Linked DNA regions of Hydrogenophaga sp. SL48. The protein of the gene in region 2 interacts with the protein of the main gene of each other region in a pairwise test. Links are inferred from orthologs where the notes say so. Each region holds a gene or a part of one and is shown on either strand. Other genes may lie near its edges.

Evidence for each region.
Region 1: the proteins of IM738_RS13050 (region 2) and IM738_RS24070 interact in binary tests that used the Escherichia coli proteins (3 or more experiments, as listed by UniProt). The link is inferred for Hydrogenophaga sp. SL48 from one-to-one orthologs.

Annotation. Positions count from the first base shown.
Region 1 is NZ_CP063400.1:5,049,971-5,059,469, reverse strand. What follows is about bases 2,128-4,925. They hold IM738_RS24070 (glutamate-5-semialdehyde dehydrogenase), read right to left. Parts: upstream 4,268-4,925; coding sequence 2,987-4,267; downstream 2,128-2,986. Other genes in these bases: IM738_RS24065 (DUF2855 family protein), read left to right, coding at 4,402-4,925; gshA (glutamate--cysteine ligase), read right to left, coding at 2,128-2,797. In the rest of the region: IM738_RS24080 (potassium transporter Kup), read right to left, coding at 1-1,221; more of gshA, read right to left, coding at 1,514-2,127; more of IM738_RS24065, read left to right, coding at 4,926-5,529; IM738_RS24060 (CreA family protein), read right to left, coding at 5,536-6,009; IM738_RS24055 (class I SAM-dependent methyltransferase), read right to left, coding at 6,171-7,061; IM738_RS24050 (winged helix-turn-helix transcriptional regulator), read left to right, coding at 7,190-7,879; IM738_RS24045 (IS5 family transposase), read right to left, coding at 8,412-9,374; IM738_RS24040 (hypothetical protein), read left to right, coding at 9,485-9,499. UniProt on the Escherichia coli protein: Catalyzes the NADPH-dependent reduction of L-glutamate 5-phosphate into L-glutamate 5-semialdehyde and phosphate. The product spontaneously undergoes cyclization to form 1-pyrroline-5-carboxylate.
Region 2 is NZ_CP063400.1:2,755,890-2,765,574, forward strand. What follows is about bases 3,176-6,159. They hold IM738_RS13050 (sulfate/molybdate ABC transporter ATP-binding protein), read right to left. Parts: upstream 5,220-6,159; coding sequence 4,131-5,219; downstream 3,176-4,130. Other genes in these bases: IM738_RS13040 (MlaD family protein), read left to right, coding at 3,176-3,459; IM738_RS13045 (ABC-type transport auxiliary lipoprotein family protein), read left to right, coding at 3,456-4,127; cysW (sulfate ABC transporter permease subunit CysW), read right to left, coding at 5,238-6,152; cysT (sulfate ABC transporter permease subunit CysT), read right to left, coding at 6,149-6,159. Outside these bases: IM738_RS13020 (VOC family protein), read left to right, coding at 1-179; IM738_RS13025 (hypothetical protein), read left to right, coding at 281-481; IM738_RS13030 (ABC transporter permease), read left to right, coding at 586-1,716; IM738_RS13035 (ABC transporter ATP-binding protein), read left to right, coding at 1,718-2,500; more of IM738_RS13040, read left to right, coding at 2,524-3,175; more of cysT, read right to left, coding at 6,160-7,033; IM738_RS13065 (sulfate ABC transporter substrate-binding protein), read right to left, coding at 7,162-8,160; IM738_RS13070 (RBBP9/YdeN family alpha/beta hydrolase), read right to left, coding at 8,264-8,824; IM738_RS13075 (Lrp/AsnC family transcriptional regulator), read right to left, coding at 9,030-9,500. UniProt on the Escherichia coli protein: Part of the ABC transporter complex CysAWTP involved in sulfate/thiosulfate import. Responsible for energy coupling to the transport system.

The DNA.
Region 1 (9,499 bases), 2.3 Mb from region 2 along the record:
CACCACGAAGAAGAACCCGGTCGCCAGCAGGCACAGCCAGAGCGGGTATTTCCAGCCAAAGCGGATCACGAAGAATGTCAGCACCGTGGTGATGAGCATGTCCAGCGTGACGGCGATGCCGTAGGCGGCCGCCAGGTTGCTGGACGACTTGAACATCACCACCGCCAGCACGATGGCCACGAACAGGCCCCAGTTGACGAAGGGGATGTAGATCTGGCCGGTGTCGCGCACGCTGGTGTGCAGCAGGTTCAGTCGCGGCAGGTAGCCCAGCTGCACGGCCTGTTTGGTGACGCTGAACGCACCGGAGATCAGGGCCTGCGAGGCGATCACCGTGGCCATGGTCGCCAGCCCCACCAGCGGCAGCAGGGCCCAGTCGGGCGCCATGTTGAAGAAGGGGTTCTTGACCGCTTCGGGGTTCTCCAGCAGCAGCGCGCCCTGTCCGAAGTAGTTCAGCGTCAGGCAGGGCATGACCACCGAAAACCAGGCCAGGCGGATCGGCTTTTTGCCGAAGTGGCCCATGTCGGCGTAGAGCGCCTCACCGCCCGTCACGCACAGCACCACGGCGCCCAGGATGATGAAGGTGGTGCCGGGCTGCTCCCAGATGAAGCGCAGGGCGTGGTGCGGGCTGAGCGCGGCCAGGATTTCGGGGTGGCCCACGATGTGCACCACACCGAGCGCCGCGATGGTGAGAAACCACAACACCGTGATCGGACCAAAAAACTTGCCGATGCCACCGGTGCCGCGCTTCTGCACGAAAAACAGGCCGAACAGCACCACCAGCGTGATCGGCACCACGTACTGCTTGAACGCGGGCGAGATGACCTCCAGGCCTTCCACTGCCGAGAGCACCGAAATCGCCGGGGTGATGACACCGTCGCCATAAAACAGCGAGGTGCCGAAGATGCCGATCGCCAGCAGCCACTTGCGCAGCTCGGGCCGGTCTTTCACGGCCTGCGAGGCCAGCGCCAGCATGGCGATCAGGCCGCCCTCGCCCGCGTTGTCGGCGCGCAGCACCAGCACGACGTACTTGAGGGACACGATGACCGTCAGCGTCCAGAAAACGATGGACAGCACCCCATACACGTTGTCATGGGTGAAGGGGACATGGCCGGACCCGAAGATCTCTTTGATGGCGTACAGCACGCTGGTGCCGATATCGCCATACACCACACCGATGGCGCCCAGGGTGAGCGCAGCAAGCGAAGATTTGCTGGAGGACAAAAAACCACCCGACCCGGCTGGGGATCAGGTCCGTTGTCTGGAAGCTCGCGATTCTGCGCCCGCAGCACCCGCTCCGCCAGTGGGGCGATGTGCCTAAATGAGACGCTCCGGCGGGTTTGTTGCACTGCAACAACTTTACTGGGGAGAAGTCATGTCCCCTGCCACATTGCGAACATGAACCCGTCCGGCGAGGCGTGCGTGCGATCAGGATGCGGTGGAGCCGGCTCCGCCGGGCCACTCGCATCGTCCCCTTGAGGGGGTGACGCGCCGCAGGCGCGGCGCGGGGGTGGGCCTATTCGTAAACCTCTGCGTCCGGGTCGGTCGCTTCCAGCTCGTAGCTCGCCGCCAGCATCGCCAGGCGGCCGATGACGCCGTACATGTAGAAGCGGTTGGGCACGCTGGCACCCGGTTTCACGCCGGGCTGCGGCAGCTGCGCGCTTTGTTCGAACGCCAGCGGCACGAAGCTCGACCCTGGCGCGTTGAGGCTTTCGTCGGTGCCCCGGTCGGCGTGCACGCGGTAAAACCCGCCCACCACGTAGCGGTCCATCATGTAGACCACGGGCTCGGCCACGGCGGCGTTGATGCGCTCGTTGGTCAGCACGCCTTCCTGGATGATGACCTCGCCCACCGGCTGGCTCCCCACGGCCTTGGCCCGGGCCTTGAACCATGCGTCGTCCAGGTCCTTGGCGTCGCGCACCGTGAGCTGGCCCAGCGCCGCGTTGCCGTTGTCGGCCTTGATGACGACAAACGGTTTCTCGTTGATGCCGTATTCCTTGTATTTGCGGCGGATCTTGCCCAGCAGCGCGTCGGTGTTGCTGCGCAGGCACTCCAGCCCGGTGGCTTCGGCGAAATTCACCTCGCCACACTGGTTGAACATCGGGTTGATCAGCCAGTGGTCCATGCCCAGCAGCTTGCCGAAGCGCTTGGACACCTCTTCGTAGGCCTTGAAATGGTTGCTCTTGCGGCGGATGCCCCACCCCGCGTGCAAGGGCGGCAGCAGGTACTGCTCGTGCAGGTCTTCCAGGATGCCGGGTGCGCCCGCGCTCAGGTCGTTGTTGAGCAGGATGGTGCAGGGGTCGAAGTGCTTGAGGCCAAGGCGGCGTTTGCTGCGGATCAGCGGCTCCAGCGTGATGGACTCACCGCCTGGCAGGTCGATGGTGGTGGGGGCCTTGATGTCGTTGGACAACGAGCCCAGGCGCACGTTCAGGCCGGCCTGGTAGAAGATGCGCTGCAGCTGGCGCAGGTTGCCGAGGTAAAACACATCGGTGCTGCTCTCGGGCACCAGCAGCAGGTTCTTGGCCTCGGGGCAGATCTTCTCGATGGCGGCCATGGCCGCCTGCACCGCCAGCGGCATCATCTCGGGCGTGAGGTGGTTCCAGCCGCCGGGATAGAGGTTGGTGTCCACGGGCGCGAGCTTGAAACCGGCGTTGCGCACGTCCACCGAGCTGTAGAACGGCGGCGTGTGCTCCATCCACTCCAGCCGGAACCAGCGCTCGATCACGGGCGTGGATTCGAGGATGCGCTGTTCGAGTTCGTTGATGGGGCCAGTGAGGGCGGTGACGAGATGCGGAACCATAAGATTTAGACGCCCCCCGCGCCGCCTGCGGCGTCACCCCCCACTGGGGGGCGTCAGCAGCGGCCCGGCGAAGCCGGTTCCGCGCTGACCTGGACGCTCGGGCGATGCGTTTGGGCGAGAGATGGGGGTTGTTGGAAAAGCCGCTAGCGTTGGAAGTATGGGGCCGAAAGCCGGGCTTGCAAGCCCGCCTCAGGCCCGAATTTCGCCTTCGCCCAGCACCACGTATTTCAAGGACGTGAGGCCTTCGACGCCGACCGGACCACGGGCATGGAACTTGTCGGTCGAGATGCCGATTTCGGCCCCCAGCCCGTACTCGAACCCGTCAGCGAAGCGGGTGCTCGCATTCACCATCACGCTGGCCGAATCGACCTCGCGCAGGAAGCGTTGGGCGTGCATGTGGTCGGTGGTGAGGATGGCGTCGGTGTGGTGGCTGCTGTAGCGGTTGATGTGGGCGATGGCTTCGTCCAGGCCGTCAACGATCTTGACGCTGATCACCGGCGCGAGGTATTCCTCGCTCCAGTCCTGCTCGCTGGCGGCCATCACGGTGGCGCCCGGCACGGCCGCCAGGATGGCCATGGCCTCGGGGCAGCCGCGCATTTCCACGCCCTTGGCGGCGTACACGGCGCCGATCTTCGGCAGAAAATCGGCCGCCACGCCGCGCGCCACCAGCAGGCTTTCGGTGGCGTTGCAGGGGCTGTACTTTTGCGTCTTGGCGTTGTCGGCCACCTTCACCGCCATGGCGATGTCGCAGGGGTCGTCCACGTAGGTGTGGCAATTGCCGTCCAGGTGTTTGATGACGGGCACCTTGGCCTCGGCGCTGATGCGCTCGATCAGGCCCTTGCCGCCGCGCGGGATGATCACGTCCACGTACTGCGGCATGGTGATGAGCTGGCCCACGGCGGCGCGGTCGGTGGTGGGCACGAGCTGCACCGCGTCGGTCGGCAGGCCGGCGGCGGCAAGCGCCTGCTGCACCAGCGCGGCCAGGGCGCGGTTGGAGTCGATGGCCTCGGAGCCGCCGCGCAGGATGCAGGCGTTGCCGCTCTTGATGCTCAGGCTGGCGGCCTCGATGGTCACGTTCGGGCGGCTCTCGTAGATCATGCCGAACACGCCGATGGGCACGCGCATCTGGCCCACGCGGATGCCGCTGGGCATCTGCTTCAGGCCCGAGATTTCACCCATGATGTCGGCCATTGCGGCCAGCTGCTCGCAGCCTTCGGCGCAGGTCTCGATGACCTTGGGTGTGAGCTTGAGGCGGTCCACCATCGGCTCGCTCAACCCGGCGGCGCGGGCGCGCTCCAGGTCTTTGGCGTTCTCGGTCTGCAGGCCCTCCACGTTGGCGCGCAGCAGCGCGGCGAGCGAGCGCAGCGCCTTGAGCTTGGTCGCCGCGCTGGCCTTGGCCATCAGCGCCGAGGCGGCCTTGGCCTGGCTGCCCAGCGTGTTCATGAGTTCGGTGGTGTTGGTCGCGTTCATGGCGCGATTTTCGCAGAGCGGCCCGCGCTTGGGGAGGCGGGGGCATTCAGGGGCGGCCCTGGCAACGCGCGTGACAACCGGGCGCGCCGAACCGGTGCACCATCACGGCCCCGCTTCCCCACCGTGAAACGCCCATGACCACCACCCAGTTCCAGGTCCGCAAGGACCGGCTCGACACCACGCGAACCGTCCGGTTGCCCGAAGCGCCCCTGTCCGACGGACAGGTGCGGGTGCGCGTCGAGCGGTTCGCCTACACGTCCAACAACATCACCTACGCCGCGTTCGGCGAGGCCATGGACTACTGGCGGTTTTTCCCGGTGGTGCCGCAGGCCGACGACGCCCCCTGGGGCATCGTGCCGGTCTGGGGGTTCGGCGTGGTGACAGAAACGGCATGTGCCGGGGTGGCCGAAGGTGAGCGCCTGTATGGCTACTGGCCGATGGCCTCGGACGCCGTGCTGCAGCCCGCGCGCGTGTCGCCCGAGGGTTTCCATGACGGCGCACCGCACCGCGCGGCGCTGCACCCGGTCTACAACCACTACCTGCGCTGCGCGGTCGACTCGCTGCACGACCCCGCCAGCGAACCGCTGCAGGCGCTGCTGCGGCCCTTGTTTCTCACCGCCTGGCTGATCGACGACTTCCTGGCCGACAACGCCTTCTTCGGCACGAGCCAGCCGGGCCGGCGGGGCGTGATGCTGCTTTCGTCGGCCAGCAGCAAGACGGCGTACGCCACCGCGGCCCAGCTGGCCCACCGACCGGACGTGGAGGTGATCGGCCTGACCTCACCCGGCAACGTGGCGTTCTGCGAAAGCCTGGGCGTGTACAGCCGCGTCCTCACCTACGACCAGCTCGACGTGCTGCCCAGCGACACGCCCTGCGTGTACGTCGACTTCGCGGGCAATGGCGAATTGCGCAAGGCCATCCACCGCCGGTTCACGGCGCTCGCTTACAGCTGCTCCATCGGCGGCACCCACGTGAACCAGCTGGCCGGCGCGCGCGACCTGCCCGGGCCACGCCCGGTGCTGTTCTTTGCACCGGCGCAGGCCAAGAAGCGCCATGGCGACTGGGGCGCCGCCGGGTTCAACGAGCGCATGGCGCGCGCCTGGCATGCGTTCGTCCAGCAAGTGACCCAGCCTTCGGCCCCCTGGCTGGTGGTGCAGCACCACCGCGGGCCCGAGGCGGTGCAGGCGGCCCACGCGCTGGTGCTGGGCGGGCGCGGCGACCCGCGCCTGGGGCACGTGTTGACGCTGTCGGACGGCGTTTAGGCCCCTTCAGCGCACCGGGATCGCGGTGGCACGGTCCACCGGCACCGCGGTCACCGAGTTCTGCGGCGAGCCTTCGATCACCCGATCGGAGTAGGTGAGGTACACCAGCGTGTGCCGCTTGAGGTCGACCATGCGCACGATGCGCAGGCGCTTGAAGATGAAGCTGGTGCGCTCGCTGAAGATCTCTTCCTGCGCCTGGATGGGTTTGGGGATCGAGATCGGGCCGACCTGCCGGCAGGCGATGGACGCCTCGGATTTGTCCTCGGCGAGGCCGAGCGCGCCCTTGATGCCACCGGTTTTGGCGCGCGACAGGAAGCAGGTGACGCCGGCCACCCCCGGGTCGTCGAACGCCTCGACCACGATCTTGTGGTCGGCCCCGATGAACTTGAACACCGTGTCGACCGAGCCGATCTCTTCGGCCTGGGCGGCGGTGGCGCCGGTGAGCAACAGCAAGGTGAGGGAGAGCGCGAGGTGGCGCATGGCGGGCCTTTGTGAAGGAGTTGCGAATGGCCACACGGTAGCAGGGTCTGCCACACGGTTGGCCATGTTGCACGCCATGAACACCCACACCACCACCCTGCGCACCGCACGCAGCCTGGCCGCCACGCCGGAACGGGTCCAAGCCGCTTCGCCCGTGCCGCTCAGCGCGTGCCCGCCCCCACCAGCATCTCGCACGGGCCCATGAAGCCGTCCGCCCTGGTTTCGAAACGCAGCAAGGTCTGCTCGATCTCTCCCCAGGTGTCGGCGCGTTCGCCTTCACTCAAACCTGCCATCATCTGGTGCAGGGCACCGAAGGACTCCCGCTCGAAGCGCACGCACTCGGCGGCGCTCGGCAGGCGGACCGGGGAATCGACCTTGCGCACCTCCACGTCCCGAAAACCCGCTTGCTCCAACGCCTTCGCCAGCACGCCCTCGGCCCCCAATGAGAACGGCCCCGGTTGCCCGGGCAGGGGTGGCGGCAGCTGCGCGCGGCGCCGGATGATGCCGACCGGCAACGCGAAGAACGGGTTGCGCTCGGCGGTGGAATACACCACCGCAGCGAAGCGCCCGCCCGGCTTCAGCGCGTGGCGGATGCCGGCCAGCGCGCGCTGCTGGTCGGGAAAGTAGATCAGGCCGACACGCGATACCGCGGCGTCGAACGAGGCGCCGGATAACAGATCGTGGCGCTCGCCATCGAGTTCCCGTGTGTCCACGTTCGCCAGCCCGGCCAGTTCGGCCGCCGCCTTGGCGTGGCGCAGGATCGCCGGTGAGATGTCGGTGGCCAACACGTGGCCGCGCGCACCCACGCGGCGCGCCGCGACCAGCGTTTGTTCGCCTGCGCCAGCCGCCACGTCGAGCACGCGCGCGCCGGGGCCGACCGCCGCCATGTCCAGCATGGCCTCGGTGGCCGGGCCCAGCCAGCGCGCCAGCAAGGGGCCCCATCGGTTCCAGGCCTCGGCGGTGTTCTCCCACTGCGCGCGCGTGGTCTGGCGGAACTTCTCGGCGTCGAAGACGGCCGGGGCAGCGGGGGCGGAAACGAGGGCTTCGGTCATGGCGGTGCTCCTTGAACTTGACCGGTGCGACATGCACGGTCGGTCTTCAAGGTATGCCGTGTGCCGGGCATGCTCAAGTCCAGAATCTGGAGTAGGTGTTCTGACAGCGCGCGCATAGACTGGCTCGCATGATCGACTACATGCAGTTCTGTACCGTGGCCCGGGGCGCCGAGGTGTTGGGCGAGCTGTGGACGCCGCTGGTGGTGCGCGAACTGCTGTGCGGCAGCCACCGCTTCAACGACATCCACCGCGGCGTGCCGCGCATGTCGGCCACGCTGCTGACGCAGCGCCTGCGCAAGCTCGAAGAGATCGGCGTCATCGAGCGGCGGCGCGTCGAGAAGAACTGGGAATACCACCTGACGCCCGCGGGCGAGGAATTGCGGCCGATCGTGGTGGGCCTGGGCCACTGGGGCGCACGCTGGATCGGCAGCCGGCTGCGGCCCGAGCAGCTCGACGCCGGCTTTTTGATGTGGGACATCCGCCGTTTCGCACGCATGGATGAGTTCCCCGACGCCGAGCGCACGGTGGTCCACTTCCGCTTCAGCGACGGCCCCGCGACGGAGCGGCTGTGGTGGCTGGTGGTGGAACACCACGTGGCCGACCTGTGCCGCGACGACCCGGGTCACGACGTCAGCGTGCTGGTCGACTCGACAGTGCGCGCGCTCACCGAAATCTGGACCGGCGACAGCGCCCCGGAGCGGGAGATGCAGTCGGGCGACCTGAAGGTGCAGGGCGCGGGACGCAACGGCCAGCGGCTCTGGCGATGGCTGGGACGCAGCATGTTCGCCCCGACGCGCATGACTGCGCAGCAGCGGTAAACACGGCGAGACGCACCTTGGCGCTCACCGCCCTGCTCGCCCTCATCACCCTGGGCGCAGCATCTGCCTCCACACCCTGGCTGCTGCCGGCCTACATGGCATCCCAGCCCCACCGCCACACTCGCCCACGGCGGCGGCCTCAACGCCTGCGGCTGCCGCTGAAACCGCAAGACGGGTGAGTGCCATTGCCACCAGGCGAGGGGTTGTGGGTGTGCGTGTCAGCCTGCGAGGTGCGGGTGAGGGTGGCGAGGCGTTGGTCCGCCAGCGAAAGCGGACACACCATCTTCCCTATGCTCATCCCGTCCTTTCGACCCCACCTCGGTACCCGGATCCACCAATGGCAACACCGAACATCGGGCGCGGGTACGGCCCCAAGCAGCTTGAGGAGTTCGCTAAGGCAGCGCTGAACAAGTAGCCGAATTGAGTGGCCCGCTACGCAAAGGGTTGCCGACGCGGGCAAGCGGCGCGATTCGACCGCGTTCCCTGGACATACCAGCCGTGCTCGCGCACCCGTCGTGCGCAACGGACGCACTCATGCCATGAGGCGCTGACGCGCCAGGTAGATGTTGGCCAAACCCAGCACCACGAACGAGCGCGTGGCGTTCTTGGCGAGACCTCGGTAGCGCACCTTGGCAAAGCCCCAGAGCCGTTTGACCACAGCAAAGACGTGTTCGACCCGGGCGCGGACCTTGGACTTGTTGTGGTTCCTGGAGCGCTCGGCCTCGTCGATATCGCCACCCCTGCGCACGCGCTGGTTGGTGAAGTCCTTGGCCTTGGGGGCCTTCGATCCGATCAACGCTTTCTGGCTGGCGTAGGCACTGTCGCCATACACACGCTGCTCGTTGCCGTGCAGCAGATCGGGCAGCGGGTGCTTGTCGTGCACGTTGGCTGCTGTCACCACAGCGCTGTGCGCCAGCCCGCTGCGGCTGTCCACGCCAATGTGCATCTTCATCCCGAAATACCACTGCTGGCCTTTGCGGGTTTGGTGCATCTCGGGGTCGCGCTGCTTGTCGGCGTTCTTGGTCGAACTGGGCGCGCCGATGATGGTGGCGTCCACGATGGTGCCGGTGCCCACCTTCAAGCCTCGCGCCTGCAGCACCTCCCCCACTTTGGCAAACAGGGCCTCGCCCAGTTTGTGCTGCTCCAGCAGGCGGCGAAACTTCAGCAGGGTGGTCCCGTCAGGCACACGCTCCCGCCCAAGATCGATGCCCACAAAGCGGCGCAGCGCCGTGCTGTCGAGCAGGGCCTCTTCGCAGGCCTCATCGGCCAGGTTGAACCAGTGCTGCACGAAGTACATCCGCAGCATGCGTTCGAGCCCGATCGGTGGGCGCCCGTTGCCGGCTTTGGGGTAGTGAGGTTCGATGACCGAGCACAGCGCCTGCCAGGGCACGATCTGTTCCATCGTCGCCAGGAACGCATCGCGCTTGGTCGGCTTGCGGTACTGCTCGAATCCGTCGCCTTGATCGGCTGCCATCGCCAGGGTCTGTTGCTTCATCTTCACCTTCGTGTCTCGGGTGCATCGATACATGCAAACCTCGCGCCACCCCTGGACTTGTTCAGCGTAGCCCTAAGTCCGTACAGCGCCTGCTAAACGAGACGGCAGGCATGCGCTTGGTGCTT
Region 2 (9,685 bases):
AGGAGAGCGCTTGCGGCTGGTGCAAGGACCGGTGGGGGCTGTCGTGGCAGATCACGCCCCGCGCCCTGATGGCCGCGATCACCGACCCCGATCCGGCGGCGGCCCAGCGCGCGTTCGTGGCCATGATGGACATGGGAAAGATCGACATCGCGGCGATCGAGGCGGCCCGGCGGGGTTGACGCGGGCGCGTGCAAGGATCACGCTGTGGCTGCGGCATCGCCGTTGGCTCAAGCGGGCGGCGCCCGCCGCATTGCCGGTGAACCTTTGCCAGGAGCTTGCCATGCAGCACATCCACCCACCCCCGGACCAGGCGATGTCCAACCATCCGCTGGAATACTCCGACCCGGAGTTGCGCGCCTACGCTGAAGAACAGGCGGAAGACATCTTCGAAGCGGTTGTCCGCTACATGCCCCTCGTCCTGCCGATCATGGCCGCCCTGCTGATCTTCATGCTGGCCTTCGTCGCGGTGACCATGGCGTGAGCGTGCCGATGCCGACGGCGCTCGCCATGCCGCGCCGGTGCACCGGCGGTCGTGTGCGACAGCGCACCGACACCAGCGGCCATTGAGCGCAGCCTTGCAGCCGCATGTCCGCGCCTTTGCCCACCGAACCCAGCGCCCCCCCGACACCGGCCGCGCTCGCGCAGGGCCCGGACGGGGTCTGGACCCTGCACGGCCACTGGACGCTGCAGGGCCTGGGGCCGCTGCTGAACGCCCAGGCCCTGCCGGTCGCGGACACGCCACCGCTCACGCTGGACGGCTCGGCGCTGCAGGACATCGACTCGGCCGGTGCCTGGGTGCTGCAACGCTGGTTGCCGGCCGGCAGCGCGGCGCCGGCCCTGCGCGCCTGGCCGCCGCGCGCGGCGGCGCTGATGCAGCAGGTGCAGGCGGGCGCGGACCAGACCCTGACGCAGGAACCGCGACACGGCCTGCTCGAACACACCGGCCGGCGCGCGGTGGCCGCCGCCCAACAGGCCCAGTCGTTTTTGCACTTCATCGGCGAGACCGCGATCGCGGCGGCGCGGGTGATGCGCCATCCAGCTAAGTGGCGGCTGCGCGCGATCTGGCACGAGGTGCAGATCGGGGGTTTCGATGCGCTGCCCATCATCGGCCTGACCTCGTTCCTGCTGGGCATCGTGGTGGCCTACCAGGGCGCCGACCAGCTGCGCCACTACGGCGCCAACGTGTTCGTGGTGGAGCTGGTGGGCTACGCCATGCTGCGCGAGTTCGCGCCGCTGATCAGCGCCATCATCATTGCCGGGCGATCCGGCTCGGCCTACGCGGCGCAGATCGGCACCATGGTGGTGGCCGAAGAGGTCGACGCCCTGCGCACCATCGGCATCGACCCGCTGCAGCGCCTGGTGCTGCCCAAGATCATCGCCCTTTCCATCGCCCTGCCCTTGCTCACGGTGTTCGCCGACATCACCGGCGTGTTCGGCGGCATGGTGATGGCGCGCTCGCAGCTGGACATCGGCTTCGGCGAGTTCGTCGACCGCTTCGGCCGCGTGATGCAGGGCACCGCGTTCCTGATCGGCGTGGGCAAGTCGCTGGTGTTCGCGCTCATCATCGCCACCGTCGGCTGCTTCCAGGGCCTGCGCACCTCGGGCAGCGCCGACAGCGTGGGCCGGCAGACGACCCTGAGCGTGGTGCAGTCGATCTTCACGATCATCGTGGCCGACGCGCTGTTCTCGGTCGCCTTCAACCTGATGGGGCTCTGAGATGGCACCCACCGACGAGCCCGTGATCGAACTCAGGCAGATCTGCACCCGCTTCGGCAGCCACACCGTGCACGAGGGGCTGGACCTGAGCGTGAAGCGCGGCGAGATCCTGGGGCTGGCCGGGGGCAGCGGCTCGGGCAAGTCGGTGCTGCTGCGCGAGATGATCGGGCTGCAGGCGCCCACCTCGGGAGAGGTGCGCGTGTTCGGTGAAAACCTCACTTCGCTGGCCGCCGCCCCGGGCCTGGCGCTGCGCAAGCGCTGGGGCGTGATGTTCCAGCGCGGCGGTCTGTTCGGCGCGCTCACCGTGCGGGAGAACGTGGGCCTGCCCTTGCGCGAACACAGCGCGCTCGACCACACGCTGATCGACCGCATCGCCGAGTGGAAGCTGGCCCTGACCGGCCTGCCGCCCGAAGCCGGGCTCAAGCGGCCCAGCGAACTGAGCGGCGGCATGCTCAAGCGCGCGGCGCTGGCGCGCGCCATCGCGCTCGACCCCGAGCTGCTGTTCCTCGACGAACCGACCTCGGGCCTGGACCCGGCCAGCTCGCGCGGCGTGGACGACCTGATCCTCGCCACGCACGCGCTGTTCGGGCCGACCATCGTGATCGTCACCCACGACCTGGCGCTGCTGTGGCGGGTGTGCGACCGGGTCGCCGTGCTGGCCGAAGGCCGCGTGATCGCGCTGGACACGATGGACGCGCTCTCGCACCACCCGCACCCCACGGTCGCGGCCTATTTCAACCAGCCGAGCGGGGAGCCACAGCGGGCGGCCTCTGCGCTGGCCTGACCCAGACACAGAGACACAGCGACATGGACGACAAGGTCAACTACCCACTGGTCGGCGGCTTCGTGCTGCTGCTCGGCGCCCTGCTGGTGGCCGGCGTGCTCTGGCTCGCGGCCGGGCTGGGCGGCCGCCAGGCGGTGGACGCCTACCAGGCGGTGATCGAAGAATCGGTGGCGGGGCTGAACGTCGACGCGCCCGTGAAGTACATGGGCGTGGACGTCGGCAAGGTGGCGCGCATCGAGATCGACCCGCTGAACTCGGAGCAGGTCCGCCTGCACTTCCTCGTGAAGCGCGGCACGCCGATCAAGCAGGACAGCGTGGCCGTGCTGAAGGCGCAGGGGCTCACGGGCATCGCCTACATCGAAATCAGCGGCGGCAGCGCCGGCTCGCCGCCGCTGCTGGCCGGGGCCGACGGCGTGGCGCCGACCATCCCCTTCAAGCCCTCGCTGAGCGCGCGGCTGGAGAACGTGCTCTCCAACGTGCTGGGCAACGTGGACCGCGTCTCGGACAACCTCAATGAAGTCTTCGGTGCCGACAACCAGGCCGCGCTGAAGTCCAGCCTGGCCGACATCGCCACGCTGGCCCGCGCCTTGGCCGGGCAGCAGGCGGCGATCAGCGCGGGCATCGCCGATGCCGCCAAAACCGCCAGGCTGACCGCGCGCGCGGGCGAGCAGCTGGGGCCGACGCTGGCGCGCATCGAGAGCAGCGCGCAGGCCGTCGAGCGCATGGCCGAGGTGGCCGGGCAGGCCAGCCAACGCGCCGGCGCGGCCGCCGACGCCGCGGCCACCAGCGTGCAGCAGGTGGGCAGCGAGACCCTGCCCGACCTGGCGCGGCTGATGGCCGAACTGAACCAGCTCTCGGCCTCGCTGCGCCACCTGAGCGAACAGACCACCGTCAACCCCAGCAGCCTGCTGCTGGGCAACCCCGCGCCGACACCCGGCCCCGGAGAAAGCCCGCCATGACACACCCCCACCCCGCACGCCACGCGCTGCCCCCCGGCCGCGCCGGCGGCGTTGCCCGCTGGTGCTGGCTCGCCGCGCTGCTGCCGCTGCTGGCGGCCTGCGCCGGCACCTTGTTGCCCAAGCCGGCCCCCGCCCCCACGCGCTTCACGCTGGATACCGGCCCCGCTTCGGCTCCCGCGGCCAGCGCGCGAACGGCGGCCGCGGACGCGCCCACGCTCACGGTGGACCTGCCGCGCGCGGCTCCGGGTTACGACAGCCGGCGCATGGTCTACCAGCGACGGCCGCAACAGATGGAGGCCTTCGCCTTCCACGAGTGGGTGGAGCCACCGGCGCAGATGCTCGCCCCCTTGCTGGTGCGCGCGCTGCAGGACCAGGGAGGCTTTCGCGCCGTGCTGCGCGCACCGTCGGCCGCTGCGGGCGGCTGGCGGCTGGAAACCGAGCTGCTGCGCCTGCACCAGGACTTCAGCCAGCGGCCCAGCCAGGTGCGCCTGAGCGTGCGCGCCGTGCTGCTGAACAGCGCCACGCGCCAGGCCGTGGCCTGGCGGGAGTTTGACGTCAGCGTGGCCGCGACCAGCGACGACCCGGTGGCCGGTGCCGCGGCGGCGCAGGCGGCCGCGCGGCAGCTGTCCACCGAGGTGGCCGCGTTCAGCGCGGAGCGGGCGCGCTGAACGTCAGGCCTTTTCGGGGTGCAGGAACACGCGCGCCTTGCGCGGCGACACCACGAGCGTCTCGCCTTCCTGCAGGCCCAGCTCGCGGAACTGCAACGCGGGGATCTGCGCTTCGATCAGCGGGTCGTGCCCGGCCGGGTGGTTGTTCTCCACCGGCTGCAGCTCCAGGCGCGCGATGGGGCCGACCACGATGGCGCGGCTGAGCGTGGCGACGATGCCGCTGGCGCCCGGCGTGTGGCGCTGCACGTCGAGGTCGTGCGGGCGCACGTAGGCGAAGGCCTGTGCGTTCTGCGCGCCGGCGTGTTCGGGCGTGTGAATGGCCACGCCATCGAGGTGCAGCAAGCCCTCATGTGCACGGCCGTGGAACAGGTTCACGTCGCCCAGGAAGCCGTACACGAACGGGCTGGCCGGGTGGTCCCACACGTCCTGCGGTGAACCGCACTGCTCCACCACGCCCTTGTTCATCAGCACCACGCGGTCGGCCACCTCCAGCGCCTCTTCCTGGTCGTGGGTGACGAAGATGCTGGTCACGTGCAGCTCGTCGTGCAGGCGGCGCAGCCAGCGGCGCAGTTCCTTGCGCACCTTGGCGTCGAGCGCGCCGAAGGGCTCGTCGAGCAGCAGCACCTGAGGCTCCACAGCAAGGGCACGGGCCAAGGCGATGCGCTGGCGCTGGCCGCCGGAGAGCTGCGAGGGATAGCGGTCGGCCAGCCAGTCGAGCTGCACCAGCTTGAGCAGGTCGGTCACCTTCTGCTTGATCTGCGCGTCGCTCGGGCGCTCGCCGCGCGGCTTCACGCGCAGGCCGAAGGCCACGTTCTCGAACACGCTCATGTGGCGGAACAGCGCGTAGTGCTGGAACACGAAACCCACGTTGCGCTCGCGCACGTGCACGTCGGTGGTGTCTTCGCCGCTGAAGTGGATGCTGCCGGTGTCGGGCGTTTCAAGGCCCGCGATGATGCGCAGCAGCGTGGTCTTGCCGCAGCCCGAGGGGCCGAGCAGCGCGAGCAGCTCGCCGGAGGCGATGTCGAGGTTGACGTCGCGCAGGGCCTGGAAGGTGCCGAAGTGTTTGTTGACGTTGCGGATCTGGATGCTCATGGGGATTCCCGGTGAAGGTCAGTGGGCGCTGCCGGCGGTGGCGCCCAGCGCAGGGGTGGGCCGCTCGGGCGGCAGCTCGGCCTGGGCCTTGAGTTCGCTTTCCATGCGCCACTCGGCCACCGACTTGATGGCCAAGGTCACCAGCGCCAGCAGGGCCAGCAGCGAGGCCACGGCGAATGCGGCCACCGACTGGTACTCGTTGTAGAGGATCTCGACATGCAGCGGCATCGTGTTGGTCTGGCCGCGGATGTGGCCCGAGACCACGCTCACCGCGCCGAACTCGCCCATGGCCCGCGCGTTGCACAGGATCACGCCGTAGATCAGGCCCCACTTGATGTTGGGCAGGGTCACGTACCAGAAGGTCTGCCAGCCGGTGGCACCGAGCACCTGCGCCGCCTGCTCCTCGTCGTTGCCCTGGGCCTGCATCAGCGGGATGAGTTCGCGCGCGATGAAGGGGAAGGTGACGAAGATGGTGGCCAGGATGATCCCGGGCACGGCGAAAACGATCTTGATGTCGTGCTCGGCCAGCCAGGGGCCGAACCAGCCCTGCGCGCCGAACACCAGCACGTAGATCAGGCCGGCCACCACGGGCGACACCGAGAACGGCAGGTCGATCAGCGTGGTGAGGAAGGACTTGCCCTTGAACTCGTACTTGGCGATGCACCAGGCCGCCGACACGCCGAACACCAGGTTCAGCGGCACGGCCACCAGCGCGGTGATGAAGGTGAGCCGGATGGCGGACCAGGCGTCCGGCTCCCGCAGCGCTTCGGCATAGGCGTCCCAGCCCTTGCGCAGGGCCTCGGTCGCCACTGCCGCCAGCGGCAGCACGAGGAACAGGAACATGAACACCAGCGCGACGCCGGTGAGCGTGTAGCGCACCCAGGGCGCTTCGGTGGTGCCGCGCTGGGCGCTGCGGATGGTGTTCTGACTCATTGGGAGTTCCCTGCCGAACGCTTGCGCTGCCAGCTTTGCAAACCGTTGATGACCAGCAGCAGCACGAAGGAAATGATCAGCATCACCGTGGCCACGGCCGTGGCACCGGCGTAGTCGTACTGCTCGAGCTTGCTGATGATGATCAGCGGCGTGATCTCGGACACCATGGGCATGTTGCCGGCGATGAAGATGACCGACCCGTATTCACCCACGGCACGCGCGAAGGCCATGGCAAAACCGGTCAGCAGCGCGGGCGCGATGCTCGGGAAGATCACGCGGCTGAAGGTCTGCCAGCGCGTGGCACCCAGGCAGGTGGCGGCCTCTTCCAGTTCCTTCTCGGCGTCTTCGAGCACCGGCTGCACCGTGCGCACCACGAAGGGCAGGCCGATGAAGATCAGCGCGATCACGATGCCGTTGGGGTTGAAGGCGAGCTGGATGCCGTGCGGCTCCAGCAGCGAGCCGATCCAGCCGTTGCCGGCCAGCAGCGCGGTGAGCGAGATGCCGGCCACGGCCGTGGGCAGCGCGAACGGCAGGTCCACCAGCGCGTCCACGATCTTTTTGCCCGGGAAGCTGTAGCGCACCAGCACCCAGGCCACCAGCAAGCCGAACACCACGTTGACCAGCGCCGCGATGAACGAGGCGCCGAAGGTGAGCCGGTACGAGGCCAGCACACGCGGCGCGGTGACCGCCTCCCAGAACTGCGGCCAGGTCAGCGTGAAGGTCTTGAAGACCAGTGCCGACAGCGGGATCAGCACGATCAGGCACAGGTAAAACACCGTGAAGCCCAGCGTGAGGTTGAAGCCGGGCAACACCCGCACCGGCGTGCGGCGAGGCGAAGCTGAAGAAGACGCCACCCCGGGGGGCAACACAGCAGAAGTCATGGGATATCCAATAAAGCGAAACCGACCGGCGCGACGTGCCCCAAGCCAAGGGCACCGCGGAACCGGCTTTGCCGGGCCGCCAGTGCCGCCCCCCTTGAGGGGGGTGACGCGAAGCGGCGCGGGGGGTGTTACTTGCCTGTGGTGTACAGCTTGTCGAACTGCCCGCCGTCGTTGAAGTGCACCTTCTGCGCTTCGGCCAGCGAACCGAAGTACTCGTTGACGGTGAACAGCTTGATGGGCTTGAACGCGGCGGCGTACTTCTTCAGCACCGCTTCGTTGCGCGGGCGGATGTTGTGCTGGGCCGCGATCTCCTGGCCTTCGGCGCTATAGAGGAAATCGAGGTAGGCCTTGGCATCGGCCGCCGTGCCCTTTTTCGCCACGGTGCGCTCGACGATGGCGACCGGGTTCTCGGCCACGATGGACGCGCTCGGGTGGATCGCATCGACCTTGCCTTTGCCGAACTCGTTGTCCACCGACACCACCTCGGACTCGAAGGTCACGAGCACGTCGCCGATGTTGCGTTGCAGGAAGACGCCGGTGGCGTCGCGCCCGCCGCGCGCCAGCACCGGCACGTTCTTGTAGAGCTTGCCCACGAACTCGGCGGCCTGCGCGTCGGTGCCGCCCTTGGCGCGCACCTGGCCCCAGGCCGCGAGGTAGGCCATGCGCCCGTTGCCGCCGGTCTTGGGGTTGACCACCACCACCTGCACGCCGGGCTTGATGAGGTCGTCCCAGTCCTTGATGCCCTTGGGGTTGCCCTGGCGCACGAGGAACAGCATGGTGGAGCTGGTGGGCGCGGCGTTGTTCGGGAATTTCTGGCGCCAGTCCTTGGCGACCACGCCCTTCTCGGCCAGGAAGTCCACGTCGGTGGTGGTGTTCATGGTCACCACGTCGGCGTCCAGGCCGTCGGCCACGGCCCGCGCCTGCGCGCTGGAGCCGGCGTGCGACTGATCGACCTTGATGTCCTTGCCGGTGGCCTTCTTGTGACTCGCGACGAAGGCGGTGTTGAGGTCTTTGTAGAACTCGCGCGCCACGTCGTAGGACACGTTCAGCAGCGTGGTCTGGGCCGAGGCGAGCGAGGCGGCGGCGAAGGCGATGGCGCCGAGGGTGAGCTGGAAGCTTGTTTTCATGGGAGGGGACTTCGATAGAGGGAATGCATGGGATTCTGGGATCCATGCCTTCATTGGCAAACGACTTTGTTCTTGTTTCCTTATTCGCGAGCTGAATAAGGCATCAGGCGGCCACGGCCACCGGAAGGGCGGGTGTGACGTCGGCGCCCAGCGACTGCAACAGGGCCAGGCCCAGGGGCCATTCGCCATGACCGGACTCCACGTTGATGTGCCCCGCATCATTGAGCCGCACGAACTCGCTGCCCCAGGCGCGGGCGTAGGCCCCGGCCAGGCGCACCGGGCAATACGGGTCGTTGCTGCTGGCCACCAGCACGCTGCGGTACGGCAACTTCTGGTACGGAACAGGCGCGAAGTCGGCCAGCACGCCGCGGCGCTCCGGGTCGGCGGGCGCGACCAGCAGCGCGCCCTGGATGCGGGCCGCCACCTCGGGCGGCAGGTGCGTGGTGGCGATGCAGCCCAGGCTGTGCGCGACCACCACCACCGGGCCGGGGGCCTGCTCGATGGTGTCGGTCAGGCGCCGCACCCAGGCACGCTGGCGCGGGCTGACCCAGTCGTCCTGCTCGACGCGCAAGACGTTCGGCAGGCGTTCGGTCCAGAGGCTTTGCCAGTGGCCGGCGCCGGAGTTGCGCCAGCCGGGCACGATGATCACGGTGGGAGAAGACATGCGGCCCCCGGTCTCAGCGGCTGGACCGCTGATGGGCGGCGTATGTCGGGGGGAAGTCCGTGGCGAGGTCGCCCGGTCTGTCTGTGCTCATGGATGCGCTCCTTCATGTCTGATGGCAGGCATTGTGGACAGCACCGCCGCGCAAACCAACGACTGTGAAGCAGTTTGTATATGGCCCCGCGGCATATGGCGGGGTGACGCAGGCTCAGCCCTGGTCCAGCGGCACGTACAGCCCCACCTTCATCGCGTCGATCACGACGTGCGTGGTCATGCGGACCACCTGCGGCACCTCGGCCATCAGCCGGGCCGCAAGCGCGTCGTAGGCCTTCACGTCGCGTGCCACGACCACCATCATGATGTCGAAGCTGCCGGTCACGTAGTAGACCTGCTGCACCGCCGGTTCGGTCTGTGCCCACAGGCGGATGCGCGGCAGCGCCTCGTAGTTGTCCTTGATCTCCAGCCCGGCGAGGAAGCTCATGGTGTGGCCCACCGCCTGCGGGTTCACCACCGCCACCTCGGCGCTGATGGTCTTGTCCTGGCGCATGCGACGCAGGCGCCGCTGGACGGCGGAAGCCGACAGACCCACCGCCTCCGCGATGACCTCGGCGTTGAGCTGGCAGTCCTTCTGGACCAGGTCCAGGATCTTCCGGTCAAAAACGTCCAGTTCGGTGTCCATGCGGCGATTCTAGGCACTGCGCCTTGGCGTCGCCGTCGCGCACAACGCGACCCGAATCGCCGCCATCCCGCGCGCCAGGGGCATTTTTTGCCGCCCGGCCGCAATCCAGGCGCGGATACTTGCCCCACTTTTTGCGCTGAAAAAAGACCTTCTGGTCACCCTGTCCGTCGGTTGTCCGACTATTT